2 regions of the Janthinobacterium lividum genome follow, and region 2 is predicted to be linked to the other one. Evidence: predicted binding sites of a transcription regulator. Region 2 holds the regulator's gene; the other holds the start of a gene.
What was found. The regulator FNR, encoded in region 2, switches genes on or off when oxygen is low (the NO sensors DNR and NnrR bind a similar motif). The targets are predictions, from matches to a motif close to TTGATNNNNATCAA.

Region 1: the regulator FNR is predicted to act here: its motif matches at 1,550-1,563, upstream of nirK (copper-containing nitrite reductase).

What each region holds. Positions count from the first base shown of each region.
Region 1 covers NZ_CP139976.1:5,770,090-5,773,426, reverse strand. The annotation lists gene norR (nitric oxide reductase transcriptional regulator NorR) at 1-1,481, opposite strand, end outside; gene nirK (copper-containing nitrite reductase) at 1,632-3,116, shown strand; gene ytfE (iron-sulfur cluster repair protein YtfE) at 3,143-3,337, shown strand, end outside.
Region 2 covers NZ_CP139976.1:285,528-288,864, reverse strand. The annotation lists gene U0004_RS01200 (response regulator) at 1-818, opposite strand, end outside; gene fnr (fumarate/nitrate reduction transcriptional regulator Fnr) at 1,068-1,826, shown strand; gene U0004_RS01190 (FixH family protein) at 1,830-2,354, opposite strand; gene ccoG (cytochrome c oxidase accessory protein CcoG) at 2,501-3,337, opposite strand, start outside.

The sequences.
Region 1 (3,337 bases), 840 kb from region 2:
GCCCAGTTATCCTGATGCAGGACCAGCGCTTGCCGGATGGCCTGGCGCTGGCTCGCTTCCACGATCTGATGCATGGACAGCAGCGGCGCCGCTGGCGTGCCGCACGCGGCTGGCGCCAATGGCGGCGCCTCCGCGCCGGCCGGCGCTTCCAGCGCATCGAGGTCGAGCATATCCGTTTCCAGGGTCACGATGTCCTTGCGGTCCGCGCCGCGGATCACGGCTTTCAGCGCGGCCCGGCTGATCACATGTTCCAGTTCGCGCACATTGCCCGGCCAGCGGTAATGGCACAAGGCGTTTTCCGCCGCGGCGGACAGGCGCAGGCTGCGCAAGCCCAGGCGCGCGCGGTTCAGTTCCAGGAAACCACCGGCCAGCAGCAGCACGTCATTGCCCCGCTCGCGTAGCGGCGGAATCGGCACGGGATACACGGATAAACGGTGGTACAGGTCGGCGCGGAACGAACCGTCGCGCACATGCTCGCGCAGGCTGCGGTTGGTGGCGGCAATCACGCGCACGTTGACCCTGCGCGGCCGGTCCGCGCCCAGGCGCTGGATTTCGCCATTTTGCAAGGTGCGCAGCAGCTTGGCCTGTATCGACAGCGGCAATTCCCCCACTTCATCGAGAAACAGGGTGCCCCCTTCGGCCGCCTCGAAACGCCCGGGCCGGTCGCTGACGGCGCCGGAAAACGCACCGCGTACATGGCCGAACAATTCGCTCTCGGCCAGGGACTCGGGCAAGGCCGCGCAATTGACATGGATCAGGGGCTTGCCGGCGCGGCGCGACAGGCGGTGCAGGCGGTGCGCGCACAGTTCCTTGCCGACGCCCGTCTCTCCCAGCAGCAGCACGGGCAGTTCGGAATCGGCGACCACCTGCAATTCGTGCAGCAAGTGCGTGATGGCGCTGCTCTGGCCGACGAAATCGTGTTCCTCGCGCGGCGCTTGCGCATCGGCCAGCATGGCGCCGCCCGACAGGCGCAGGGCGCGGATTTCCGCCTCCAGGCGCGTGACGCGTACGGCCGCCTCGATGGCGCAGGCCAGCTCGCCCAGGTCGCGCTGCGCCTGCGTATCGAAAGTGCCCACCTGCAGCGCGTCGAGCGTGATCACGCCCCAGCGTTCGCCTTCCAGATCCAGCGCCATGCCCATGCAGTCGTGCACGGGCAGCGGCTCGCCGGCCCGCTCGGCGATCAGGCCATCGTAGGGATCGGGCAGGGAACTGTCGTGATGGAAGCACAGCACGCCGCGCCGCTGCAGGATGGCGGCCAGGCGCGGATGGTCGGCGACGGCGAAGCGGCGTCCCAGCGCGTCGCTGGCCAGGCCGGCCATCGCCACGGGGCGCAAGTGCTCGCCATCGAGCTTGAGCAAGGCCACGGCCTCGCAGCCGAAGTGGGCGCGCAGGCTGCCGACCAGGCGCTGCAGGCGCACGGCCACGGGCAGGTCGGCGACCAGGTCGGTGAGCAGCAGCAGGTGGATGGCAGTGGTGGTCATAAGTACCATGCAGGGTACAACGGACCATGCTTTAAAAGGGTCATACCGACCCTGCAATTTTCAAATCGTTGATTTAAAACAAGTTTTTCCTGGCACGTCGTTTGCCTAGGTAAGGGGGCCGAACCGGCATACAAGACCAAGGAAAGCTTGATGAAAACGACTCCCCCCCTCCGCGCCATTGCCGCCGCCATCTGCGTACTGGCCATGCCCCTGTCCGTGCAAGCCCAGGCGAGCCTGCCGGCCAGCGCTGCCGCCACTGCGGCCAAACCCGCCGCCGCCACGCTCAAGCGCTATGAACTGCAAACCAATATCGTCGACGGCAAGATGGTGTTCATCGATGCCAAGGGCCAGGTCAATCCCGTGCTGGCGGCCAGGGTGGGCGACACGGTCGAACTCGTGCTGAAAAGCGGTGAAGGCGCCGAGCACGACCTGCTGATCCCGGAACTCAACGTGGCCTCGGCCAAGTTCAGCGCCAATAGCGGCAGCACCACCGTGCGCTTCAAGGTCACGCGCGCCGGCACGTTCACCTATTACTGCTCGATTCCCGGCCACCGCCAGATCGGCATGGAAGGCAAGCTGGAAGTGAGCGGCACCTCGCTGGCTGAAGCCGGGGCACCGAAGGCTGCTGGCGCCGGCAGCGCTGCCAGCGAATCGAGCCAGGCCGCCGCGCTGGCCCTGTACACGCCCGCACCGTCGCCGATGCGCGGTCCCGATCCATCGGCCGTCAGCGTGGCCGCCAATCCGGCCTCCGTGCCGGCCGCCATCGGCGCGCGCGCGCCGCAAACCCTGAAATACCGCATGGAGACGGTGGAGCTGCCGGGCAAGCTCGATGACGGCACCAGTTTTACGTACTGGACCTTCAACCGGCAAGTGCCCGGACCCATGCTGCGCGCGAAGGTGGGCGACACGGTGGAACTGACCCTGTTCAATGCCAAGGACAGCAAGATGATCCACTCGATCGACCTGCACGCCGTGACGGGCGGCCATGGCGGCGGACAGCACACGCAGGTGGCGCCGGGGCAGGAAAAAACGGTCACCTTCAAGGCGCTCAATCCGGGCCTGTACGTGTATCACTGCGCCACGCCCCTGGTGCCGCAGCATATCGCGGCCGGCATGTACGGCATGATCCTGGTCGAACCGGAAGGCGGCCTGTCAAAAGTCGACCGCGAGTATTACGTGATGCAGGGCGAGATGTACACGGGCCGTCCGCACGGCGCGCCCGTGCACCAGGAACCGAACCTGGAAAAAATGGCCAATGAACTGCCCGACTACTACGTCTTCAACGGCGAAGTGGGCGCCTTGAGCAAGACGCACAAATTGCAGGCGAAAGTCGGCGAGACGGTGCGCATCTATTTCGGCGTCGGCGGCCCGAACAAGATTTCATCGTTCCACATCATCGGCGAGATATTCGACAAGGTGTACAGCGAAGGCTCGATCAGCAGCCCGAAACTCGACGTGCAAACCACCCTGGTGGCACCGGGCGGCGCGACCATCGTCGAACTCAAGGTACAGCATCCGGGCAGCTATCTGCTGGTCGACCATGCCTTGTCGCGCGCCGGCAAGGGCGCCGTGGGCGTGCTGGAAGTGACTGGCGAACCCGTGCCCGGCGTCTACCACGCGGGCGCCCGCCAATAAACCCTATTCATCATCAAGGAACTGTTATGGAAATGATCGAGCTATCCCTGGGCCAACTGGCTCGCCGCATCCCTGGCGCCACGCGCCTGTTCGATGCGCACCGCCTGGATTTCTGCTGCGGCGGCAACAAGACCCTGCGCGCAGCGGCCGAAGCGGCCGGCGTGGACACGGCGCCCATCGTCGAGGAACTGCGGCTGCTGGCAGGGCGCGCAGATACCAGC
Region 2 (3,337 bases):
ACGGGCAGCGAGGCGGCCAGCAGCCAGTTCACGGATTTCAGGCGCTTGAAGCTGTTGACGGCCGTGATGCCGCGGCTGTTGGTGCTGACCATGCTGCCTTCGCCATCCTCCTTCAGCAGCTGGGTGGTCGTCAGGTTGGCGTTCGGCTTGCGCGGCTGCAGCAAACGGCTGGTATCGGGGTGCAGCACGTAGCGCGGCACGGCGCCGCGCGTGAGGATGAAGTAATAGCCGCTCTTGCCGATCTTTTCCGAGCGCAGGCGGCCCAGCAGATTGTCCTTGTACAGGCGCAGCACGCCGATCACCACGCCGGCCACCTGGCCATCGGCGGCCAGCACGGGCGCCACCATCTGCACGATGGGCATGCCGCTCGACTTGCCCAGCATCGGCTCGGTAATCATGGGCTGGCGCGTGCGCAGGACGGTCTGGAAATACTCGCGCTCGGCGACGTTGATGCCGGCGCGCCCCGTCACTTCCGGCATGTCGGCCACGATGGCGCCATGCGCGTCGAGCACCAGCACGTCGTCGAACAGCACCAGCATCGAGCGGCGCGCATAGTATTCGCGCAGTTTGGCGGGCTGGGCGATCAGTTCCGGCGGCTGCTGCCTGGCCGTCAGGGTGACAATCTGCAGCAGCATGCCCAGCTTGTCGTCGAGCTCGGCAGCGGTGCGGCTGATCAGCGATGACTGCTGGCTCAGCAGTACTCGGGTGAAGTCGTCGCGCATGTGCTGCACCTGGATCATGGTGACCAGCGCGATCATGGCGATCGAGGTCAGGCTGGTGGCCAGCGCGACTTTTGCTTTAATGCCGAGAGGCTTCATGATTTCCTTTTCAGTGCCGGGCGGCACAGGCGGCAGATAATGCTGTCAGGAATTTTCCTATCAATACCCCAGCTTGGCAAGCGCCGCCGCGCAAATTGCCCGCCCCGTATGGGCTTTTGACGATGTTGCCATATAATTAAAGGCTGGACGTCGTTTATTCGCCGAATTTACGGTGAAATTGGCATACGGCAACCCTGTATGCAGCTGTATGCAGTAAACTTGTTGTTGCATTTTCTAAAAGGTACCGACATGACTGAAGCGCTACTCACTCCCACCTTGCCCACCGTGAACGTGGAGGCGTTGCGTGCGCGATGCTCGACCTGCAGCATGCATCAATTGTGCCTGCCGATGGGCCTCGATGTGGGCGACATGGATAGGCTGGACCAGATCATCGGCCGCCGCCGCAAGATCGTGCGCGGCGCTTCGCTGTTCCGCATCGGCGACTCGTTCCAGAACCTGTATGCGATCCGCCTGGGGCATTTCAAGACGTACCAGATCAATCCGGGTGGCGAAGAGCAGGTGACGGGTTTCCAGATGGCCGGTGAACTGCTGGGCATGGACGCCATCAGCGCCGACCGCCACCACTGTAATGCGGTGGCGCTGGAAGACAGCGAAGTGTGTGAAATTCCGTTTTCCAGCCTGGAACAATTGCTGGGCAATATGCCGACCCTGCTGCGTCATTTCCACCGCATGATGAGCCAGGAAATCACGCGCGAGCAAAGCGTCATGCTATTGCTGGGCAATATGCAGGCGACCCAGCGTTTTGCCGCCTTCATCGTCAACCTGGCGTCGCGCTATGAAGCACGCGGCTATTCGGGCAGCAATTTCCAGCTGCGCATGTCGCGCGAGGAAATCGGCAACTATCTGGGCCTGACCATCGAAAGCGTCAGCCGCTTATTGTCGAAATTCAAGAAGGAAGGCTGGCTGCGCGTCTCGAACCGCGAGATCGAGATCCTGCAGCCGGCCAAGTTGAAAGCGATTACGGCCGGCACGGACATCTGCAAGTAAGACTTACAGTTCCTCGTCGGCATGCAGCGCGATGCTGCGTTGCAGGGGCCAGGTCCAGATGCCGGACAGGCGCCACTCGCGTTTGTCGTTTTCCACCAGCACTTGCCAGCGGCTGCGCTCGAGCATCGGCAGTGCTACGGAAAAATTGCCGGCCGCATCGGGCTGCACCAGCAGCTTGATATCCTTTTCCGGCAGGGTCGCATGCGCCAGGTGCAGCTGCAGCGGCGCCTGATAGGCCTTGCCGAAGCTGTGCACGGAACCACTGAGGCGCGCTGCAGCCACGTCATATGACAGGCGCGTATCCATGGCCAGGTCGCTGGCGATCGTGTCGCGCTTCAAATCCTGGTTGATCGCCTTGCCCTGCTTGTAATAATCGCCCACCACCAGCGCATCGGGCTGCGTAAACGCGATATAGCCCATGAAGCTGCCGACGACCACGGACAGGCCGGGGCCGATCATCAGCAGCCATGGCCAGCGATGCTTGTACCACGGTGCAACGGGGGGTTGCAGTTTCAGACTGTCGGACATTTTGTTCTCCTTGGGGTCGGACCCTGTGGGTCTGACCCCAGCTTTTGCTTCCGGGTTGAAAATCAAGTGACCCTAACGCATGATTGATGATACCCCTACGGCGAAATACCGGGGTCGGACCCAGAGGGTCCGACCCCAAATCAACATCACCGTGGCACGATGAATACCGCGCTTTCACGCACATGCAGCGATGGATCGTCCAGCGATTGCAATTCGATCGCAATCTTGTTCGAGCCCTTCTCGCCGACGCCGTGCGGCACGCGCAGGCGGATCGGCCAGCCCAGCGTTTCCGTCGGCTGCAAGGTCACTTCTTCGCGCGTCAGCAAGGTCAGGCCCGGCAAGCCGGAAGCGCTGATTTTAAAATGCTGGCTTTGCTCGGACGTATTCATGATCTGCAGGCGGTAGACGTTTTCGATCATGCCGTCTTCCACTTCGCGTCCCATCGAACCGCGGTCGCGGATCACGTCCATTTTCAGGGGCGTGCGCAGGGCCAGCGAGGTACACACGGCGATGATGATCAGGGCCAGGATGGAAGTGTAGATCAAGACGCGCGGGCGCATGGCGCGCTGGCGTATCTGCTTCGAATTGAAGTTGTTTTCCATCGCATGGTCGGTGCTGTAGCGTATCAGGCCACGCGGCCGCTCGACCTTGTCCATCACGCTGTTGCAGGCATCGACGCAGGCGGCGCAGCCGATGCATTCATACTGCAGGCCGTTGCGGATATCGATGCCGGTCGGACACACCTGCACGCACAGGGTACAGTCGATGCAATCGCCCAGCTTGTCGTTGTTGCCGGCCTTCTTGCTCATGGCGCCACGCGGTTCGCCGCGCTTGGCATCGTAGGTGATGATCAGGGTGTCCTGGTCGAACATGGCGCTCTGGAAGCGCGCGTAGGGGCACATGTATTTGCACACCTGCTCGCGCAGCCAGCCCGCGTTGCCGTAGGTTGCCAGGCTGTAGAACAAGACCCAGAACCATTCCCA